One region of the Mesorhizobium sp. M7A.F.Ca.US.002.01.1.1 genome, then DNA from elsewhere that is predicted to be linked to it. Evidence: predicted binding sites of a transcription regulator. Region 1 holds the regulator's gene; each other region holds the start of a gene.
What was found. Region 1 encodes PhoB, which activates phosphate uptake and scavenging genes when phosphate is short. Its sites were predicted from a motif close to TGTCATNNANCTGTCAT; they were not measured.

Region 1 (6,218 bases):
GCGATGAACAGGCCGCCTTCGGGAACGGTGATGTTGTTGGCGGCCGCATATCTGTTCACGATGCCGATCGGCCAGGGGTAGGAGTTGGCGAGCCAGACCGCACCCATGATGGCGCCGCAGGTGACGACACCGAGCAGCGCCTCGGCCCAGATCGGACGTAGCGGAAAACGGAAACGCTTGCGCTGCACCCGCCCGTTGAACAGCCCAAACACCACGGCGAGGCAGGCGACGATCCCGACAACCCAGCTCCAGGTTGCGCCGATCGATCCCGCCGGCCCGCCGCCCATCAGCTGAAAGGTGGCGTTAAGCGGCGCCACGGTCTGGCCTGATGTGACCCACCAGGCAGCACCGCGCCAGACCAGCAGGCCGCCCAGCGTCACGATAAAGGCGGGCACTTCGAGATAGGCGATGACGAAGCCTTGAAAGGCGCCGATCAACAGGCCGAGCGCCAGGCCGATGACCAGCGCCAGGACCCAGATCCACGGATTGCCGAGTTCGAGCCCGACAAAACGCACCAGGAAATGCACCTGGGCAAATCCCATCACCATGCCGATCAGGCCCTCGGCGGAACCGACCGACAGGTCGATGTTGCGCATGACGATGACCAGCACCATGCCGCAGGCCATGATGGCGACCGCGGATGTCTGCACCGACAGGTTCCACAGATTGCGCGGCGTGAGAAAGGTGCGGCTGTCGAAATCGAGCGGGTTGACGCCGAGGCGCAGGCTGGAAATGACATGCAGCCCAATCCAGATGACCAGCAGCGCGCCGATCATGCCGAGCATCCGGGTGTCGATCTCGGTCGCCTTCAGGAACCGGGCGACGGCGCCGAGTTCCGACGCGCGCGCCGTATCGGCCTGCGGGTTGGACGTCGTGTCGGTCATGATTTCCTCCCACCGGCTGGCCGTCTGACGCGCATGCCGGAGCCCAGCCTAGAAGCTATCCGCATGATGCGGAAACACAATTCTTTGAGAAAACGCCGCGGCTTTTGGGCCGCGGCGTTCAGATATTTCGAAGTGGTCCGGATCAGTTACAGGCCGCGACGGTGCCGGCAGCGACACCCGCGCAGACTTCGTCCTTCTTGATCCAGCCAGCGTCGATGACGACGTTGAGATTGTCCTTGGTGATGGCAACCGGAGTCAGGAACAGCGACTTGACGGTGTTGCCGCCCGGCGTCGTGAAGTCCTTGGCGCCGGCGATGTCGCTCGTCTTCTTGCCGTCGGCCAGTTGCGAGGCGATCTCGGCGGCATTCTTGCCGAGCTCGCGCGCGTCCTTCCACACCGACACGGTTTGCGTGCCCAGGGCGATGCGGTTCAGCGCGGCGTGGTCGCCGTCCTGCCCCGAGACCGGCACGGTGCCGGCCAAGCCTTGAGCCGTCAGCGCCGCGACGACGCCACCGGCAGTGCCGTCATTGGCCGCGACCACCGCGTCGACCTTGTTGTCGTTGGCGGTCAGGAACTGTTCCATGTTCTTCTGGGCGTTGGCGGGCAGCCAGCCATCCGTGTAGGCTTCGCCGACATTCTTGATCTTGCCGCTGTCAATGGCTTCCTTGAGCACTTCCATCGAGCCCGAGAACAGGAAGTCGGCATTGGGATCGGCACCGGAGCCCTTGATGAAGACGTAGTTGCCTTCCGGCTTGACCTTGAACACTTCGCGGGCCTGCATGCGGCCGACTTCCTTGTTGTCGAAGGTCAGATAGAAAACGTCCTTGTTCTCGATCAACCGGTCATAGCCGACGACCGGAATGCCTTCGTCCAGCGCCTTCTGCACGGCCGGGCCGATGGCCGAAGCATCCTGCGCCAGGATGATCAGGGAATTGGCGCCCTGCGAGATCAGGCTTTCGACGTCGGTAAGCTGCTTGCCGGGATTGGACTGCGCATCGGCGGAGATGTACTTGTCGCCGGCGGCCTCGATCGCCGTCTTCATGGCGGCCTCGTCGGTCTTCCAGCGTTCCTCCTGGAAATTGGACCACGAAACGCCGACGACCTTGTCCTTCGCCTGCGCGACAGACGCGAGCGTCAGCGACATGGCGGCACCCGCCAGGATGGCGGCTGTGAATCTTTTCATATTATCCTCCCTGCGCCGCGTATGGCGCGACCAAACTGGCCCGAGGGCCGGCACAGAGGCCCTATTTTTTCGAGCCTCGAAAAAATACTGGGCCAACGCCCGAACGCTGTCAACATCGATTCTGATGGATTTTGATGTCGTCTCGAATTTTTTTCGGGCCTCGGAATAAATAAATGACACGGCGCGCGGCTTCTGCCAGTATTTGACCGCGTCACCGACAGCGTTCCAGGGCAGGAAGAACCGCGGCGACCGGGAGGATATGAAAGAGCATGTCGGTCGGAATCCGCCACGACGATTTGCGCCGCCGCAACCGCGCGATGGTGATCGCCGCGGTGCGCCGCGCCGGACAGCCGTCGCGCACCGAGATCGCCGCAACCACAAGCCTCAGCCATTCGACGATCTCGGCGATCTCATCCGACCTGATCGTCGAAGGCATCCTGACCGAAAGCAAGCCGAGCGAGGCCGGCTCGCTCAAACGCGGCCGTCCGCAGGTCGGCCTCAGCCTCAATCCGGAAGCGGCCGCGGTAATGACCGTGGTGCTGTCGCTGAACTTCCTCTCGGTCGCCGTCATCGACTATGCCGGCCAGGTAATATCCGAGGAACAGCGTCGGCTCGACACGCTGACGATGTCGCGCGACTCGCTGATCGGTGAGTGCACGGCAATCGTGCGGCGCCGCCTGGAAGATCCCGACCTGGACGTGCGCAGCATCGCTCGTATCGCGCTGGCCGTCCAGGGCATCACCGACACCCGTGCCCGCGCCATGCTGTGGTCGCCGATCACGCCGCACACCGACATCGCCTTCGCCGACATATTCGAAGAGGAGTTCGGCGTCCCCGCCATTATGGAGAACGACTGCAACATGATGGCGGTGGCGCTGCGCTGGCGCGATCCCGATCGTTACCGCGACGATTTCATCGCTATCCTTTTGTCGCACGGCATCGGCATGGGGCTGGTGCTGAAGGGCGAATTGTTCACCGGCACCCATTCCTCGGGCGGCGAATTCGGCCACATGATTCATCGGCCGAACGGGGCGCTGTGTCGCTGCGGACGGCGCGGCTGCGTCGAAGCCTATGCCGGCAATTATGCCATCTGGCGCAACGCGCGGCAGATGGGCGAGGATGCAGAACCCGTCGCCGATGTCAGCGACGCCGACATGCGCGCCCTGGCTGCCGCCGCCCGCGAGAGGGACGGACCGGAGCGGGAAGCCTACCGCAAGGCTGGCGAAGCGCTCGGCTACGGCCTCGGCAGCCTGTTCGCGCTGATCGATCCGGCCCCCGTCGCCATGGTCGGCGTCAGCGCCGCCGCCTTCGACCTGATCGAGCCGGCATTGCGGCAAGCGATTGCCCAGACCGCCGGCGGCCAGCATTCCAAGTCGATTTCCTTCGACACCGAGCCGAACGAACTGCCGCTGATCCGCGAAGGCTGCGCCATGCGGGCGCTGATCTTCGTCGATCAGGAGATTTTTGCGCCGGGCGTGCAGGCGAGATCCGGTCTCGGCGGCAAGAACGTGGCGTGAGTTCAAACGAGGGAGTTCAGTCCTCGCGAATGGCGTAACCCGCCCCACGGATGGTGCGGATGACATCGGGCATACGGCCGTTGTTGACCGCCTTGCGCAGCCGGCCGACATGCACATCGACCGTGCGTTCGTCGATGTAGATCGTCTCGCCCCAGACATTGTCGAGCAGTTGGCTGCGCGAGAACACGCGGCCTGGATGGCGCATCATGAATTCAAGCAGGCGGAATTCCGTCGGCCCGAGCCGGATTTCGCTCTTCTTGCGATAGACACGGTGCGATTCGCGATCGAGCACGATATCGCCGACCTTGAGCACGCTGGACAGCACTTCCGGCTTGGCCCGGCGCAGCAGCGCCTTGACCCTGGCCATGAACTCCGGCGTCGAGAAAGGCTTGACCAGATAGTCGTCGGCACCGGTCGAGAGGCCGCGCACGCGGTCGCTTTCCTCGCCTCGCGCGGTCAGCATGATGATCGGCAGCCGCTCGGTCTCGGGACGCATCCTTAGCCGGCGGCAGAGTTCGATACCGGAAACCGCAGGCACCATCCAGTCGAGCACCAGAAGGTCTGGAACGTTCTCCTGCAGCCGGATTTCGGCCTCGTCGCCGCGCGTCACCACCTCGACCTGGTAACCTTCGGATTCGAGATTGTAGCGGAGCAGCACGCCTAGCGGCTCCTCATCCTCCACCACCATGATGCGTGGCGCGATCATCGGCTGGTCACCCCTGTCATGCCGCTGGCGCGGACATTGCCGTCTCGTCCTGCTTCGGACGATTGGCTGGCAACTGCGTGCCGGTCAAAACATAATAGGCATTTTCGGCGATGTTGGTCACGTGGTCGCCGATCCGCTCGAGGTTCTTGGCGCAAAACAACAGGTGCGTGCACGCCGTGATGTTGCGCGGATCTTCCATCATGTAGGTCAGCAGTTCGCGGAACACCGATGTGTATTTGACGTCGATGCGTTCATCATTGTTTCTGAGCGTGGCAAGCGCTGCCGCGTCAGCGGCGGCATACTCGTCGACGACCCCCTGCACCTGGATCAGCACCAGCTGCGCCATCGCGTCGATCGAATGCGAAAGGTCGTGCGGCGTGACGCTCAGCCCGACAGTGCCGACGCGCTTGGCGATGTTCTTGGCAAGGTCACCGATGCGCTCGAGGTCGCCGGCCATGCGGATCGAACCGACTACCGCACGCAGATCGTTGGCCATTGGCTGGCGCTTGGCGATCAGCGTGATAGCACGATCGTCCAGCTCGCGCTGGCGTGCATCCATGATGGCGTCGTCGGAAACCACCCGCTGCGCCAGCGCATTGTCCGAATTGAGCAAAGCCCTGGTCGAGCCACCGACCATCGAGCGGGCGAGATCGCCCATGTCGCGGATCAGCTGGCTGATCTGCTCCAGATCCTCATCGAAAGATGCGACGGTATGTTCACCCATGATCTTCGTCCCTCATATGCCAGAGATCAGCCGAACCGGCCGGTGATGTAGTCCTGGGTGCGTTTGTCGTCGGGGGTGGTGAACATCTTGTCGGTGGCGCCCTCCTCGACCAGATAGCCAAGATGAAACATCGCGGTGCGCTGCGACACGCGCGCTGCCTGCTGCATCGAATGGGTGACGATGACGATCGTATAGTTCTGACGCAGTTCGTCGATAAGTTCCTCGACGCGAGCGGTGGCGATCGGGTCGAGCGCCGAACACGGTTCGTCCATCAGGATCACCTCGGGTGACACGGCGATGGCGCGTGCAATGCACAGGCGCTGCTGCTGGCCACCGGAAAGACCCGTGCCAGGTTCCTGCAAACGGTCCTTGACCTCGTTCCAGATCGCCGCCTTCTTCAGGCTGGACTCGACGATCTGATCCATGTCGGCCTTGCGCTTGGCCAATCCGTGGATGCGCGGACCATAGGCGACGTTCTCGTAGATCGACTTTGGGAACGGATTGGGTTTCTGGAACACCATGCCGACGCGCGCCCTGAGTTCGACGACATCGATGTTCTTGTCGTAGATGTCCTCTTCGTCGAGCGTGATCTTGCCGGTTACCCGTGCTGAATCGATGGTGTCGTTCATGCGGTTGAGGCAGCGCAGGAAGGTGGACTTGCCGCAGCCGGAGGGGCCGATCAGCGCCGTCACCTGGTTCAGGCGGACGTCGAGATCGACGTCGAACAGCGCCTGCTTCTCGCCGTAGAACACGCCGACCTTGTCGCCGCGCATTTTTATCACTTCGTTCGACTTCATCTTGTCGCCCACTGCGTTTTCAAGGGACTGTTCGGTCATGATGTTCATACCAAAATGCCTTTTTTCTACCAGCGCCGCTCGAACCGACGCCGAAGCACGATCGCGGTGATGTTCATGGCCATGAGGAAGACGAGCAGGATGATGATGGCGCCGGACATACGCTCGACGAAGGCGCGTTCGGCCTCGTTCGCCCACATATAGATCTGCACCGGCAGCGCGGTGGCCGGATCGAAAGGCGTCGTCGGTGGATCGGCGACGAAGGCGACCATGCCGATCAACAGCAGCGGCGCGGTTTCGCCGAGCGCGCGCGCAAGACCGATGATGGTGCCGGTGAGGATGCCGGGCGCGGCAAGCGGCAGGATGTGCTGGAACACCATCTGCATCTTGGAGGCGCCAAGACCGAGAGC
Region 2 (6,218 bases), on a different contig from region 1:
GATCGCCGTCAATGTCGATGCCGGCGACGATGTGAAGCCGAAGAAGTTCCTCAGCGATACCGGCGTCGCGACGCTTGGCTATTACCGGGATTCGACGATGGCGCTGTTCAACGACCTCAAGAAGCGCGGCCTGGCGCTAGGCCTTCCTGTCACCATGCTGGTCGACGGCGAGGGCTGCCTGATCGCCCATATGAACGGCCCGGCCGAATGGTCGGGGCCGGACGCCAGGCGGCTGGTCGAGACGGCACTCAAGCCCGAGAGCCTCTAGTCTAGCGTGTGGCTAGCGCAGGTGCCGGTGCGAAGGCCAGAACGCTTCTGTCGCGCAAGGTAGCGGGTTTGCTGCCGACAGCGGGTGCGACGACACCGGTCAGATCGCCGAATTCTTCGATGAGAGCTGGCCTGCCGATATAATAGCCCTGGCCGATCTCGCAGGCTTCGGCGTCCAGGAATTTCAGTTCGCCGAGCGTCTCGACCCCCTCCGCCAGAACCGGCAGGCCGAGACCGCGTCCAAGTCCCAGGACGGCGCGCACGATCGCCGCGACCTGGCCGTTCTTGTCGACCGACTTGATGAAGGAGCCATCGATCTTGATCTTGTCGAAGGGGAAGGCGCGGAGGTTGGAGAGCGAGGAATAGCCGGTTCCAAAATCGTCCATGGCCACGCGCACGCCCAGCGCCTTGACCTGCCGCAAGGTGGCCAGCGCCCGCGGCATGTCCTTGACAAGCGCCGTCTCGGTGATCTCAAGCTCGAGCCTGCCGGGCGCCAGGCCGGAATTCAGCAATGTTTCGTGGACCTTGCGGCTGAAATTCGTGTTGTGGAGCTGCACCGCCGAAACGTTGACGGCCACTGTCAGCGGATTTTCCCAGCGGGCGGCTTCCTCGCAGGCAGCCGTCAGCACCCATTCGCCAATCTGGCCAATGGCGCCGCTGTCTTCGGCCACCGGGATGAATATGGCCGGCGACACGTCGCCGCGCGTCGGATGCCGCCAGCGGACCAACGCTTCGAAGCCGACCATCTTTCCGCTGCTGATCTCTTTCTGCGGCTGGTAGACGAGATAGAACTCCTGGCGTGCGACCGCCTGGCGCAGTTCGTGCTCCATGACGCGCTTGTCGCGGGCCTCGGCCCCCATCGATGCTTCGAAATAACGGTAAGTGTCCTTGCCTTCGGTCTTGGCCCGGTAGAGTGCCGTATCGGCGTGGCTTATCAGGCTGGCCTGGTTTTCGGCATCCGACGGATACACCGCAATGCCGATGCTTGCCGACACAAGGCCGCCGCCGACCGAGAGCCGGTTTTCCTCGCGCATGGCGGTCAGCACCGCGTTGGCGATACGGCCCGCCTCCAACGGGTCGGCCAGGTTCGGCGCGATGATGGCGAACTCATCGCCGCCCAGCCGCGCCACCATCTGCCCTGGACGAAGGATACCGGTCGCGCACTGCGCAACCTTCTGCAGCATGGCGTCGCCCGCGCCGTGCCCATACAGGTCGTTGACCTCCTTGAACCGGTCGAGATCAAGCAGCAGAAGCGCAAGCTGGCCGCCTTTCCTGGTCCGGCCCATCGCAGCGATTTCCGTCTCCAGCCGGCCGGAAAAGCTGCGGCGATTGGCCAGTCCGGTCAAGGGATCGAAATGGGCAAGCCGCAGGATCTCCTGTTCCGCCTTCTTGCGCTCGCGAATATCGCGGACCGCGACCACGTTGTGCGGTTTGCCACAGTAGTCGATGCTCCTGGCGATCAGCTCGACAGGAATGCTCGTGCCATCGCGACCGCTCAATTCGGCCTCCTGCGGCTGTTCGCCGAAGCCCGACATATCGGATCCGAAGAGATCGCCAAGCTGCATTCCGTTCAGCGTCGCTGTTGCGATGCCCGTCAGTGCCGCAATGCTGTCATTGGCACTGATGATGCGGTTGCCGTCGCAGACGATCAGCCCCTCCACGGCGGCATTGGCCAGGCCGTGCATGCGGTCGACCTCGAGCTTCTGGCGACGGAAGCGCAAATCGATCCACAGCGCCGATGCCGACAGAACCAGGATCACCAGTGTGGCGGCGGCGGCGGCGAAAGCCTGCGAGGTCGGCTCGATCGTGTATTCGGATATGACGATCGAGGGATCGGGGAAGATGGAGACGGCACCCATACCGATGAAATGCAGAGTGCAGATCGCCAGCGTCAGCAGCACCGCGCCGCCGGATGTCGCCTTCAAGGAGGGGCGGCGCTGCACGACACGCAGCGCCAGCGCCGCGAGCGTTACGCCGGCCAGCAGGGAAACGGCGACAAGCAACAGGTTCCACTCGATACGGCCCTGAACCTCGAACGCCGCCATGCCGATGTAGTGCATGGCTGCGATACCGCCGCCCAGCACGGCGCCGCCGACGAGATGATAGTCGAACTCATCCCGCAAGGTGGCGATCCACATGCCGGCTGCCGTCAAAGTGACCGAAGCAGCGAGCGAAAGCACGGAGAGTGCCGGATCATAAGCACTGGGTATGCCCGGTGTGAATGCGAGCATGGCGATGAAGTGCGTTGCCCAGATGCCAAAGCCGGTCGAAGTGGCCGCGATCATCAGCCAGGCAAGCCGGTTCCGATCTGTGGAACGGCTTATGTGCTGAAGCAGGTTGACAGCAGAGAAGCAGGAAATTCCGCAGATCAGCGCGGCGAGTGCGACCAGTCTCAGATCGTGTTCGTTGACGATACAATTGTAGACCGTCAGCATTTATTTCACCTGAGCTTTGGAAATAAACAGGGCAGCAGTATCGAGTAGCGCGTTGCCGTTGAGGGATCGATAAAGTCGGCTGCAACCTTGGCGTGTCTCTTCGGGTTGCTGCGGCTGCAATCAGGGCTGACACGCCGAAAGCCAGCTTGACAGTCCCGACGGTGCTTCCTGGCGCGCTTGTCGTCGCGCTAAGCCGGCTAACCGTATCGCTCTCCATGCCTCCAAGCGGAGGCGAGCGTTGCGTCAGGTAAAGGGTGAAGTTCGTCGATCTGCAACAAAACCGTTGTCTGATTGTCATGAGCGACACATATTGCCTTCGCGGGAGTGCCCCCTTTCGCCAATGACAAACGGGAGATGAAACATGAAGTCCTTCGGCTTCGCGGCCGGTGTTGCCGCTACCTTTATGATGCTTTCCTCAACCTCCGCTTTTGCCGTCACGCAGATCAGTTGGTGGCACGCCATGACTGGCGCCAATGCCGAAGTCGTCGACAAGATCTCCAAAGATTTCAATGCCAGCCAGAGCGACTATGAGCTCGTTCCGGTGTTCAAAGGCACGTATCCCGAGACGCTGAATGCCGGCATTGCCGCCTACCGCGCGGGCCAGGCGCCAGACATCATCCAGGTGTTCGACGTCGGCACCGGCGTGATGATGGCGGCCGAAGGTGCCATCAAGCCCGCAGCCGATGTGTTGACCAGCGCTGGAATGACCTTCGACAAGAGCCAGTATCTGCCAGGCATAGTCGGCTATTATTCGAAGCCGGACGGCACCATGCTCTCCTTCCCCTACAACTCCTCCTCGCCGATCCTTTATTACAACAAGGATATCTTCAAGAAGGCTGGTCTCGACGTCGATAGCCCACCCAAGACCTGGAATGAAGTGTGGGAAGACGCCAAGAAGATCAAGGCGAGCGGCGCGGCCGCCTGCGGCTACACCTCGACCTGGCTGACCTGGATACATCTGGAGAATTTCGCGGCCTGGAATGACGTGTCATGGGCCACCCAGCAGAACGGTCTGGCCGGCGGCGATGTCGAGCTCAAGATCAACGCGCCGATTTTCGTCAACCATTTCCAGGCGCTGGCGGACCTCGCCAAGGACGGCACCTTCAAATATGGCGGCCGCACCTCCGAAGCCAAGCAGATCTTCCTTGCGGGCGAATGCGGGATCATGACCGAATCGTCCGGCGGGCTTGGCGATATCGTCAAGTCCGGCATGAATTACGGCATTGGCCAATTGCCGTATGACAGCGACGCCAAGGGTGCGCCGCAGAACACGACGCCGGGTGGCGCCAGCTTGTGGGTTTTCGCGGACAAATCCGATGAGGAATACAAGGGCGTCGCGGCCTTCTTCGCCTACCTGTCGAAGACCGAGGTGCAAGAATACCTGCACCAGAAGTCGGGTTATCTGCCGGTAACGCTGGCGGCTTATGAAGCGACCAAGAAGTCCGGTTTCTATGACAAGAATGTCGGCCGCGAGACCCCGATCCTGCAGATGACGGGTAAGACGCCGACCGACAATTCCAAGGGCGTACGTCTGCCGAATCTGCCGCAGGTGCGCGATATCCAGAACGAGGAGTTCGAGAAGATGCTCGCCGGCCAGCAGACCGCGCAGCAGGCGCTCGACAATGCGGTTACGCGTGGCAATGCCGCGATCAAGGAAGCGCTGGGGAATTAGAGCGAGCGCAGGTCCTTGCTCTACGGCGCACCTACCTGTCCCGCCGGGCATCTCCCCTCGGTGAGGGGAGTTTTGCCGTGCCTTGCGATTTCGCCAATGGTCGATGATGCCCAGTCCGAAACGCTCATCAAAGCCATCTTGGCGGAGAGGGGTGCCGCATGGTGCCCCCCGCCTCATCACCTCGGAGTGGCTCCGTGACCCCTCGCGTCGTGTTCCCCAACAAGGTCCTTCCCTACCTGCTTGTGGCGCCGCAACTGGCCATCACGCTCGTTTTTTTCTACTGGCCGGCCGGTCAGGCGTTCTACCAATCCATGCTCAGGCAGGATCCGTTCGGGCTGAGGACCAAGTTCGTCTGGTTCGCCAATTTCAGGAAAGTGCTTGCCGATCCGGCCTACCTGAACTCGATCAAGGTCACGGTGGTGTTTTCCCTTGCGACCGCTATCGTCGCCATGTGCGTGGCGCTCCTGCTGGCGGTCATGGCAGAGAAGGTGGTGCGCGGCAAAGGTCTCTACCGCACGCTCTTGATCTGGCCCTACGCGGTGGCGCCGGCGATTGCCGGTATGCTGTGGCTGTTCCTCTTCAACCCTTCGATCGGGTCGCTGGCCTACATGCTGAGGAGTTTCGGCATCGCCTGGGATCCACTGCTCAATGGCACCCACGCCATGATCCTGCTGGTGTCCGCCGCTGCCTGGAAGCAGATCAGCTACAATTTCCTGTTCTTCGTCGCCGGCCTGCAGGCGGTGCCGAAAGCCTTGATCGAGGCCGCGGCCATGGACGGCGCCGGCGAGACCAAGCGATTCTGGACCATCGTCTTCCCGCTGCTTGCGCCGACGACCTTCTTCCTGCTGGTCGTCAACACCGTCTATGCCCTGTTCGACACGTTCGGCATCGTCCATGCCGTCACCGGGGGCGGTCCGGGCAAGACGACTGAGACGCTGGTCTACAAGGTCTACAATGACGGCTTCGTCAATCTGATCCTCGGTGACTCGGCGGCGCAGTCGGTCATCCTGATGATCATCGTCATCTCGCTCACCGCCATCCAGTTCCGCTATGTGGAACGCAAAGTCCATTACGGCTGAGGGCGAGCGATGATCGGCCAGTCACCGCTCCGCACCGTCATCGCCCACGCCATGCTGATCCTCGGCATATTGATCGTCGCCTTCCCGATCTACTACACGTTCGTTGCCTCGACGCAGACGCTGCAAACGATCCTCAGGCCGCCATTGCCGCTCCTGCCCGGCGATCAGTTCTGGAACAATTACAGCGAGGCATTGTTCGGCGGTGTCGGCCGCATCGGCGGCGTCAGCGTCGGCAGGCTGCTGCTCAACACGACGATCATGGCGCTCGGCATCGCGGTGGGAAAGATATTCATCTCGATCCTGTCTGCCTATGCGATCGTGTTCTTCCGCTTTCCGCTGCGCATGACCTTCTTCTGGCTGATCTTCATCACCCTGATGCTCCCCGTCGAGGTGCGCATCCTGCCAACCTACAAGGTGATGGTCGATCTCGGCATGATCGACACTTATGCGGGCCTGATCATCCCGCTGATCGCCTCGGCCACCGCCACGCTGCTGTTCCGCCAGTTCTTCATGACAATTCCTGGCGAATTGGTTGAGGCGGCGCGGGTCGACGGTGCGGGGCCGTGGCGCTTCTTCTTCGATATCCTGTTGCCGCTGTCGCGGACAAATATCGCGGCGCTGTTCGTCATCCTCTTCATTTATGGCTGGACACAGTATCTGTGGCCGTTGCTCGTCACCAACAGCAGCAACATGAACACGATCGTCATCGCGCTCAGAAAGATGGTCTCCTTCGCCGATGCCGATACGCAATGGCACCTGGTCATG
Region 3 (4,228 bases), on a different contig from region 1:
TCGCATGCGCGGCGTCGCCGATCAGCGCGATGCCGTTCGGTGTTGTCCAGGGCTGTTGCGGGTCAACAGTGTGGATCGGCCATGCGGTCCACGGGCCGGCCTGCTCGACCAGACGGGCAAGTTCTGTCGCGGTGCCGCGCAGGGCTCGGGTCAGGATCCCGGCGTCGGCGTTGCCGGACCAGCCCTCGGCAATGCGGTCGCCCCTGGTGAAGGCCGCGAGATTGAAGGCCGCACCCTTGCTGACGGGATAGGCCACCATATGGAAGCCAGGATGCAGGAAGGTGGTGACGCAGTCCCTGGCGCCGATGGCGGCAAAGCTCCGACCGGCGGCGCTGCCGGCCGCGACCGTGGCGCGCCAGGCCAGTTCGCCGGAGAAATGGTTTCTTGGCGAGCCCTTGGCCGAATCGACAAGTGCGCGCACCGATGACCAGACGCCATCGGCCCCGACCAGCAGGAAGCCCTCCGCCTCGATGGTCTTGCCGTCGATCTCGGCCGTCGCCGTGATGCCATGCGGGCCGGAGGCAACGTCGCCGATGCGCGCGCCGGTGGTGAGATGGATATCCGGCACCTCGGCAACGCGCGCGGTCAATGCGCTCTGCAGATCGGCCCTGTGCGCGACGAGATAGGGTGCTTGCCAGCGGGTTTCGGCGGCTTGCCCCAGCGGCACGCGCGCCAGTTCGCGCAAGGTCGCGGCCTTCTTCAACACCACGGCTTGCGGCCGCACCGCTGCCGGCAGCAGCCGGTCGAGCACGCCAAGCTGGCGAAGGATGCGCGTCGCGTTTGGAGAGAGCTGGATGCCGGCGCCGGCAGCTTCCAGGCGCTGCGCCTGTTCGAACACCCGAACCGCGTAGCCGCGCGAGGCGAATGCAAGGGCTGCGGTCAATCCGGCGACACCGGCCCCGGCGACGACAATTTGCCGGGAACGCGTGTCGTTCATCGGGCTGGTCGCGAAAGTCTCAGGCGGCCTGTTCGATGTAGATGCATCCGGCCGGCAGCGTTTCCGTCGCCTTCAGCTTCGGCGAATAGCGGTAGAGCGTCGAGCAATAGGGACAGACTTTTTCATTGTCGTCGCCCATGTCCAGAAACACATGCGGGTGGTCGAAAGGCGGATTGGCGCCCGTGCACATGAATTCCTTCACGCCGATGTCGATTGCCGGATAGCCCGCATCGTTCTGAAAATGGGGAATGGAACCGCCTGCCATCGTCGTCTCCTTAACGCAGTCTCGTCTGCATCTGGATCATATCAGGCCTCTTTGCAAGTTCGATGAAATCAAACTGTCGCAAAAGCCTGTCAGAGGATAAGTTAAGCCGGTTAACCCATGGCCCGAAAACCGATTTCGGTTTCCGGGAGGGACCATGGGTCGCTAGAGTGACTGGCTAGCCGGCTTGAGCGGGTGTGGAAGAGCGGGAATCATGAACGAACTGAAGCCGGTGCAGAACGAATTCGTGGATGTCGAGGTGGCTCGCCCGGAAGGCGGCAACCCGGACCGGTTTGTCAACCGCGAGTTTTCCTGGCTGCAGTTCAACCGGCGCGTTCTCGAGGAGTCGCTGAACCTCATTCATCCGCTGCTGGAGCGCGTCCGCTTCCTGTCGATCTCGGCCGCCAATCTCGACGAGTTCTTCATGGTCCGAGTCGCCGGTCTTGCCGGCCAGGTGCGCGAGGGCATCACGCTGAAGAGCCCCGACGGCCGCACCCCCGAACAGCAGCTCGAACAGCTGCTGCGTGAGGTCGAGCGGCTGCAGGAAGACCAGCAGAAGAGCCTTTCGGCGCTCACCGTGCTGCTCAACAAGGAAGGCATCGAGAGCATCACCCGCGATGCGCTGACCAAGGACGAGAAAATCTGGCTGGAAGACCATTTCCAGGAACAGGTTTTCCCGGTGCTGACCCCGCTGTCGATCGACCCGGCGCATCCGTTCCCGTTCATCCCCAATCTCGGCTTCTCGATGGCGCTGCAATTGCGCCATCGCAAGAACGGCGAGGAGATGAGCGCGCTGCTGCGCCTGCCGGTGGCGCTGAAGCGCTTCATCCGTCTGCCGGACCGCAAGCATCATGTCCGCTTCATCCCGCTGGAAGAGGCTGTCGGCCTCTATATCGGCAAGCTCTTCCCCGGCTACGAGGTCAAGGGCTCCGGCACGTTCCGCATCATCCGTGACAGCGATATCGAGGTCGAGGAGGAGTCCGAGGACCTCGTGCGCCTGTTCGAAACGGCGCTGAAGCGGCGTCGGCGCGGATCGGTGATCCGCATCGAATTCGACAGGCTGATGCCTGGCGAATTGCGCGATTTCGTCGCCGGCGAGCTTGGCGTGTCGTCCAGCCGCATCAGCGTCTTGACCGGTCCATTGGCGCTCAGCCAGATTTCCGAGATCGTCGCCGTTCCCCGCGACGACCTGAAATTCACGCCCTACAATCCGCGTTTTCCCGAGCGCATCCGCGAGCATGGCGGCGATTGTTTCGCCGCCATCCGCGAGAAGGACATCGTCGTCCATCACCCTTACGAATCCTTCGATGTGGTGGTGCAGTTCCTGCGCCAGGCAATGGCCGATCCGGAGGTGGTGGCGATCAAGCAGACGCTTTACCGCACCTCCAACGACAGCCCGATCGTGCGCGCGCTGGTCGACGCGGCCGAGGCCGGCAAGTCGGTCACCGCGCTGGTCGAGCTCAAGGCGCGTTTCGACGAGGAAGCCAACATCCGCTGGGCGCGCGACCTGGAGCGGGCCGGCGTGCAGGTGGTGTTCGGATTTCTCGAACTGAAGACACATGCGAAAATGTCGCTGGTGGTGCGGCGCGAGGACGGCAAGCTGCGCAATTACGTGCACCTCGGCACCGGCAACTACCATCCGGTCACCGCACGCATCTACACCGACCTGTCCTTCTTCACCACAGATCCGACGATTGCCCGCGATGTCGCCCAGCTGTTCAATTTCATCACCGGCTATGCCGAGCCGACGGACGAAATGCGGTTGGCGATCTCGCCGTTCACGCTGAGAAGCCGCATCCTGAAGCACATTGCCGACGAGATTGCCTACGCGGTGCAAGGCAAACCGGCGCGCATCTGGATGAAGATGAACGCCCTCGTCGATCCGATCATCATCGACGCGCTCTACGATGCCAGCCGCGCCGGCGTCGAGATCGACCTTGTCGTGCGCGGCATCTGCTGCCTGCGGCCGCAGGTTCCGGGCCTGTCGGAAAACATCCGCGTAAAATCGATCGTCGGCCGTTTTCTCGAGCACAGCCGCATCTATTGTTTCGGCAATGGTTTCGGCGTGCCGTCGGACGAGGCGATCGTCTACATCTCCTCGGCCGACCTGATGCCGCGTAATCTCGACCGCCGCGTCGAAACCATGGTGCCGATCACCAATCCAACTGTGCATGAACAGATCCTTGGCCAGATCATGCTGGGCAACATTATGGACAATCAGCAAAGTTTCGACGTATTGGCTGATGGAACCTCCCGGCGCGTCGTGCTGGAGGAGGGCGAGGAACCGTTCAACGCGCAGGAATATTTCATGACCAATCCGAGCCTGTCGGGACGGGGTGACGCGCTGAAGTCGCATGCGCCCAAGCGCATCGCGCAGTTCAAGCGCCGCAAGAAGAACGCCGCAGCGTCCGGCTGATGCTGTCTGATTCTCAGGGCCGGCTGCAGGACCGCCGACCGCTGTCCATCATCGACATCGGATCGAACTCGATCCGTCTCGTCGTCTATGAGGGGCTGGCGCGCTCGCCGACCATGCTGTTCAACGAAAAGATGCTGGCCGGTCTCGGCCGCGGCATCGTTTCGACCGGCAAGCTCGACCCCGAGGCGGTAACGCGCTCGATGGAAGAGTTCCGCCGCTTTCGTGCGCTTTCCGACCAGGCCGGCGCCGAGCAGATGTATGTGCTGGCGACCGCGGCGGCCCGCGAGGCGGTCAACGGCCCCGATTTCATCCACCGCGCCGAGGATGTGCTGAAGACCGAGATCCGAGTGATCAGCGGTCGTCAGGAAGCGTACTATTCCGCGCTCGGCGTCATTTCCGGTTTCCATCCGGCCGATGGCATCGCCGGCGATCTGGGCGGCGGCAGCCTCGAACTGGTCGATGTCAGCGGCGAGGCGATCGGCGACGGCATCACGCTGCCGCTGGGCGGCCTGCGCCTGCAGGACATGGCGAAGAACTCGCTGACCCAGGCGGCCAGGATCGCGCGTGACGAACTGGCGAAGGCCAAGCTGTTGAAAGGCGGGCAGGGCAGGCC
Region 4 (6,218 bases), on a different contig from region 1:
GTCGTAGAAGCTGGTGGCGCCCTCGGCGCCGGGCTGCTCCATCCAGGGGTTAGGATTGCGCGGCTTGAAGAAGCCCGGCTGCCCCATGACCATGGTCATCCACGAACTGGTGCGATTGCGGATATCACGGTAGATGTCGCCTTCCGGCGTATAGGCCCAGATCTTGCGACCCGAAATCGTCTGCCAGAATTGCTCGAGGCGCTGCAGCCGGCGGCTCGACTCATTGCCGGCGATGATCGCCGCATTGATGGCGCCGATCGATACGCCGGAAAGCCAGCTCGGCTCGCAGCCGGCCTCTGCCAATGCCTGGTACACCCCAGCCTGGTAGGCGCCGAGCGCGCCGCCTCCCTGAAACACCAGCGCGACGCGGTCATACTGCGCCGAGATCTCCGCGATGGTGGCGGTGGCCTCCTTGTTGCGATTGCGTTCGAGCACGGCTTTGGTCTCCGACTTCTGTTTGGGCTCTGAAAGGCTTGTGCAGCTCAGGTGCGGTCGGCGAGATAATCGTGAACCACTTCGCCCAGCCCAAGCGTCAGATCGGCGGTGAAGTGGACGGCGGATACGATGTCGAGCACCGGCAGCCGCGCCACGTCGGCCATGACGTGCGGCCGCAAATCGAGTGCGGCGGGCGCTGTCCAGGCTTCCTTCAGCGTGATGTCGGTGAGGTGGTAGCGGACCAGTTCGCAGATGCGCGGCGTGCCGTCGACATGCGGGACGATCTTGATCAGGAAATTGGGCGCGGCCAGCGAAGCGAGGACAGAGCCGTGATCGGCTTTCTTGTGCTTGTAGCCCATCGTGCCGGTGGCGCACAGAACGCTGCCATAGTGCAGCGTGCCGACGATGACCTCGCCTTCATGCACGATCTTGGGATTGGCAAGCTTCTTGGGAAAGCCCCACAGTTCGCGGCCGCCGGCGATCGGCGCGTCGTCGTCGAGATACATCGAATGGACGTAGGCGCCGTGCTGGCCCTTGTAGCGCACCGGGATGACCTGGCCGGTCTCGGTGTAGTCGCCGAAACCGGTCGAGTCAGGCATGCGGATGAATTCGTATTTGACCAGCGGCTCGTCGATCTCCAGCGGCTCCGGCACGACAGCCTCTAGCGCCTCGCGCGTCGTGCGGTAGGTGATGATGACGTATTCGCGGTTGAAGAAACGGTACGGCCCGGGCGGAAAGGAGGGGTTGGTCAGCGGCATCGCATAGGCGCGCTTCACGACATCGGCGATCTGCAAGGCTGTAGCCCCATTTTGGTTCAGGAATGACTGCGCGAATGCGCTCCGGATTATGTTGCACGGCACCATGACAGTGCCGTGTCAGCCGCCTGACAGCCGCCCAAGAGGCCTGTCGACGGCCGTCTCAACCCTGTAATCGCACCGACATATGGCTATGGCACTGTCATGGTGCGGCGCACAAAGGCGGCCCCGTTCGTTCCCTCCCACCTCTTGCGAGATCATCATGGGTTTCCTGTCTTCGAAGAACGCCCTCGTCACCGGCTCGACCAGCGGCATCGGCCTGGCCATCGCCCGCGCCTTTGCCGCCGAAGGCGCCAATGTCACCATCAACGGCCTTGGCGATGCGGCTGCCATCGAGCAGGAGCGCGCCGGCATCGAGAAGGATTTCGGCGTCAAGTGCCGCTATTCCGGTGCCAACATGATGGATGGCGCGGCGGTCAGCGCCATGGTGCATGAGGCCGAGGCTGCCTTCGGCAGTCTCGATATCCTGGTCAACAATGCCGGCATCCAGCATGTCGCGCCGATCGAGGAGTTTCCCGATGACATGTGGGAAGCCATCATCCGCATCAATCTGCTCGCCGCGTTCTACGCCATCAAGGCGGCACTGCCGGGCATGAAGGCGCGCAAATGGGGCCGTATCATCAACACCGCCTCGGCGCATGCGCTGGTCGCCTCGCCGTTCAAGTCGGCCTATGTGTCGGCCAAGCACGGCATTGCGGGCCTCACCAAGACGGTAGCGCTCGAAGCAGCGCTCGACGGCGTCACCGTCAATGCGATCGCGCCGGGCTATGTCTGGACGCCGCTGGTCGAAAGGCAGATTCCCGACACGATGAAGGCGCGCGGCATGACCGAGGAACAGGTCAAGCACGATGTGCTGCTCGCCGCCCAGCCGACCAAGGAATTCGTCACCGTCGACGAGCTCGCCGCGCTGACGCTGTTCCTGTGTTCGGACGCGGCCAGGCAGGTCACCGGCACCACCTTGCCGATGGATGGCGGCTGGACGGCACAGTAGAGGGTAATCCAAGCGTTCCGTTTGCCTGCTGGTGCCGCTGGCAGAAAAGCACCCGGCTATGCCGTGATCTTAATCAATGCGGATGGCGTGGTCGTGCATTTCCATGATTTTGCGATCGACGCGGCGGGTTGCCCGCCTCCGGCAGGCTTCGCGGGACACTGAGCAGGACTTCCCGCGAGGGCCAAGATGCCGCCAGTCGCATGTGCCGGCCTATTGCACGGCAGCGCAACAGGCTGCGCCGTTGGCTGAGCTGAACGATCCCAACCGATGCCCATCCGCGCACTGACGGCGACTGCGCGGCATCGGGTTTCCCAGCCTCTTTCTCGTCCCGCCGGACTACGGTGAAAGTGTCCGAAAAAGCACGGGAATATGGACATTAGTCTTGACAGAAATACAGATGTTCAATACCCGTCAGGCAATCGAACAAGCCTGCATTATGGGAGGAACGAGCGGTATGGCTTCCAATGTTTCGTTGACGGGTCTTGCCCGCGATCTCGAGGAACGCGCAAAGTCGGGCAAGCCTATCCGCATCGGCCTGATCGGCTCGGGCGAGATGGGAACCGACATCGTCACTCGTGTCGCCCATATGTCGGGCATCGAGATCGGCGCCATTTCCGAACTGAACCTGCCGGCTGCCAGCAAGGCCGTCGATATCGCTTTCCAGGAAACCGGGCATGCGCGCGAAGTGTCGAATGCTTCGGCTATGACGTCGGCGATGGAAGCCGGCAAGGTGGCGGTCACCAACGACGCCGACCTTGTCATCAACAATGATCTGATCGACGTCGTCATCGATGCCACCGGGGTTCCCGCCGTTGGCGCCGAGATCGGGCTGCGCGCCATGGAGCATGGCAAGCATCTGGTGATGATGAATGTCGAGGCCGACGTCACCATCGGCGCCTATCTGAAAAGCGAGGCCGACCGGCTCGGCGTCACCTATTCACTGGGCGCCGGCGATGAGCCGTCCTCCTGCATGGAGCTGATCGAGTTCGTCTCGGCCATGGGTCACCCGATCGTTGCCGCCGGCAAGGGCAAGAACAATCCGCTCAACATCGACGCCATTCCCCCGGACTATGAGGAGGAAGCCAAGCGCCGGCACATGAATGTCCGCATGCTGGTCGAATTCGTCGACGGCTCCAAGACCATGGTCGAGATGGCGGCAATCGCCAATGCCACCGGCCTGGTTCCAGACAAGGCTGGCATGCATGGCCCGGCGGCGACGCTTGGCGAACTGTCCAAGGTGCTGGTGCCGCAGAAGGATGGCGGCGTTCTGTCGAAGGTCGGCGTCGTCGACTATTCGATCGGCAAGGGTGTCGCGCCCGGCGTCTTCGTCGTTGCCGACATGTCGCATCCGCGCATCTCCGAGCGCATGGAAGATCTGAAGATGGGCAAAGGCCCGTATTTCACTTTCCATCGTCCCTATCACCTGACCTCGCTCGAGGTGCCGCTGACCTGCGCGCGCGTCGTGCTCTACGGCAAGGCCGACATGGTGCCGCTGGCCAAGCCGGTGGCCGAAGTCGCCGCCGTGGCCAAGAAGGACATGAAGCCCGGCGAGAAGCTCGATGCGATCGGCGAATATTGCTACCGCGCCTGGATCATGACGACGCCTGAGGCGCGCGCCGCCAAGGCCGTTCCCTGCGGCCTGCTGCAGGGCGGCTCGGTCACCGCGCCGATCAAGAAGGGCGAACTCATAACCTATGCGAATGCAGCGCCCGCGGCGGGCTCCAAGATCGCCGAACTGCGCGCTCGCCAGGACAAGCTCGTCTATGGGACCGTGGGAGCGTGATCATGGCCACAGCCAGCAAAGCCGTCACTGACAGTCGCGCCAATCTGCCCTTCGTCTACCGCCAGTACAGCGCCGAGCAGCTCAAGCAGGTGCTCCACAAGATGTACCTGATCCGCCGCTTCGAAGAGGGCGCGGAGGAGTGCTACACGCGCGGCCTCATCCATGGCACCATGCATTTGTCGATCGGCCAGGAAGCCAGCGCCATGGGCATCTGCATGCCGCTTGCCGAGGATGACCAGATCACCTCGACGCATCGCGGTCACGGCCACTGCATTGCCAAGGGCGCCGAGGTCAAGCGCATGTTCGCCGAGTTCTTCGGCAAGACCACAGGCTATTGCAAGGGCCGTGGCGGCTCGATGCACATCGCCGATGTCGGCAAGGGCAATCTCGGCGCCAATGGCATCGTCGGTGGCGGTATTCCGATCGCCGTCGGGGCGGCATTGTCCTCCAAGATGATGAAGACCGGCAAGGTCGTGGTCTCCTTCTTCGGCGATGGCGCCAACAATGAAGGCGCTTTCCACGAGGCGCTCAACATGGCGGCGGTCTGGAAGCTGCCTGTCATTTTCGTCTGCGAGAACAATGGCTACGGCATGTCGACATCGACAGCCCGCTCGACCGCGGTCAAGAACATCGCCGAGCGCGCCGCCGCCTATTCGATGCCGGGCGTCATCGTCAACGGCAACATCTTCTCCGAGGTCGCCGAGGCGTCTCATCAGGCTGTTGCCCGAGCCCGCGCCGGCGAGGGGCCGACGCTGATCGAGTCCAAGACCTACCGCCATCGCGGCCATTCCAAGAGCGACCGCAACCGCTATCGCACCAAGGAAGAGATCGAGGACTGGATGTCGAACCGCGATCCGATCACCCTGTTCGAAAGCGAGCTCAGGGAATTCGGCTTCATCGACGACAAGGGCATCGAGGCCATTCGCGATGCCGTGGCGCAAGAGATCGCCGAGGGCATCGAGTTCGCCAAGGCGAGCCCATCGCCCGATATCAGCGAGACCGGCAATTACGTGTATACGGAGCAGGCGTGATGGACGCGATGGTGCGTGAACTGAGCTACGCCCAGGCGATCCAGGAAGCCATGGCGATCGCCATGGACATGGACGAACGCGTTTTCCTGATGGGCGAGGATATCGGCGTCTATGGCGGCGCCTTCCAGGTCACCGGCGACCTGGTCGAACGTTACGGCGCTGACCGCGTCATCGACACGCCGATTTCGGAACTGGGCGGCGCGGGCGTCGCGGTGGGCGCTGCCCTCACCGGCATGCGGCCGATCTTCGAGTTCCAGTTTTCCGATTTCGCCACGCTTGCCATGGAGCAGATCGTCAACCAGGCGGCCAAGATGCGCTTCATGCTGGGCGGCGAGGTTTCGGTTCCCGTGGTGATGCGCTTTCCCGCCGGTTCCGGCACCGGTGCGGCGGCTCAGCACAGCCAGAGCCTCGAAGCCTGGCTCGGCCATGTGCCGGGTCTGAAAGTCATCCAGCCGGCGACCCCCTATGATGCCAAGGGCATGCTTTTGGCGGCGGTCGCCGATCCCGATCCGGTCATGATCTTCGAGCACAAGCTGCTCTACAAGCTGAAGGGCCCGGTGCCCGAAGGCTATTACACCGTGCCGATCGGCAAGGCCGATATCCGCCGCGAGGGCCGGGATCTCACCATCGTCGCCACCTCGATCATGGTGCAGAAGGCGCTCGACGCGGCAGCCGTGCTGGAGAGCGAAGGCATCGACGTCGAAGTCGTCGATCTTCGGACCATCCGGCCGATGGACAAGCAGACCGTCATCGACAGCGTCAAGAAGACGTCGCGGCTGCTATGCGTCTACGAAGCGGTCAAGACGCTGGGCATCGGCGCCGAGGTCAGCGCCATGATCGCCGAGAGCGAAGCGTTCGACTATCTCGACGCGCCGATCGTGCGGCTGGGCGGCGCCGAAACGCCGATCCCCTACAATCCGGAACTCGAGAAGGCGACGGTGCCGCAAATTCCGGACATTATCACCGCCGCGCGCGACCTCGTGAAAGGGGTTCGCTGAGATATGCCGACCGAAGTCATTCTTCCCAAGGTCGACATGGACATGGCGACTGGACAGATCTCGCGCTGGTTTGCCGAGGAGGGCGCGCACGTCAAGAAGGGCGATGTGCTGTTCGAGATCGAGACCGACAAGGCGGCGATGGAAATCGATGCGCCGGCCAGCGGC

Region 2: ugpB (sn-glycerol-3-phosphate ABC transporter substrate-binding protein UgpB) is a predicted target of PhoB. The motif match lies at 2,984-3,000, and genes of this name have one in related genera.
Region 3: EN932_RS18005 (RNA degradosome polyphosphate kinase) is a predicted target of PhoB. The motif match lies at 1,266-1,282, and genes of this name have one in related genera.
Region 4: EN932_RS10360 (acetoacetate decarboxylase) is a predicted target of PhoB. The motif match lies at 1,361-1,377, and genes of this name have one in related genera.

What each region holds. Positions count from the first base shown of each region.
Region 1 is NZ_RZQE01000027.1:56-6,273, reverse strand. Features, by position in the region: gene EN932_RS05440 (sugar ABC transporter permease) at 1-884, opposite strand, end outside; gene xylF (D-xylose ABC transporter substrate-binding protein) at 1,027-2,067, opposite strand; gene EN932_RS05430 (ROK family protein) at 2,337-3,584, shown strand; gene phoB (phosphate regulon transcriptional regulator PhoB) at 3,601-4,290, opposite strand; gene phoU (phosphate signaling complex protein PhoU) at 4,307-5,014, opposite strand; gene pstB (phosphate ABC transporter ATP-binding protein PstB) at 5,041-5,859, opposite strand; partial or broken gene EN932_RS05410 (ABC transporter permease subunit) at 5,877-6,218, opposite strand, start outside.
Region 2 is NZ_RZQE01000054.1:10,684-16,901, reverse strand. Features, by position in the region: gene EN932_RS08740 (TlpA disulfide reductase family protein) at 1-268, shown strand, start outside; gene EN932_RS08735 (EAL domain-containing protein) at 270-2,702, opposite strand; gene ugpB (sn-glycerol-3-phosphate ABC transporter substrate-binding protein UgpB) at 3,064-4,374, shown strand; gene ugpA (sn-glycerol-3-phosphate ABC transporter permease UgpA) at 4,533-5,453, shown strand; gene ugpE (sn-glycerol-3-phosphate ABC transporter permease UgpE) at 5,463-6,218, shown strand, end outside.
Region 3 is NZ_RZQE01000175.1:92-4,319, reverse strand. Features, by position in the region: gene EN932_RS18015 (FAD-dependent monooxygenase) at 1-937, opposite strand, end outside; gene EN932_RS18010 (zinc-finger domain-containing protein) at 957-1,202, opposite strand; gene EN932_RS18005 (RNA degradosome polyphosphate kinase) at 1,414-3,615, shown strand; partial or broken gene EN932_RS18000 (Ppx/GppA family phosphatase) at 3,615-4,228, shown strand, end outside.
Region 4 is NZ_RZQE01000071.1:12,235-18,452, forward strand. Features, by position in the region: gene EN932_RS10355 (patatin-like phospholipase family protein) at 1-435, opposite strand, end outside; gene EN932_RS10360 (acetoacetate decarboxylase) at 483-1,229, opposite strand; gene EN932_RS10365 (3-hydroxybutyrate dehydrogenase) at 1,453-2,241, shown strand; gene EN932_RS10370 (NAD(P)H-dependent oxidoreductase) at 2,696-4,024, shown strand; gene EN932_RS10375 (thiamine pyrophosphate-dependent dehydrogenase E1 component subunit alpha) at 4,027-5,055, shown strand; gene EN932_RS10380 (alpha-ketoacid dehydrogenase subunit beta) at 5,055-6,053, shown strand; partial or broken gene EN932_RS10385 (biotin/lipoyl-containing protein) at 6,057-6,218, shown strand, end outside.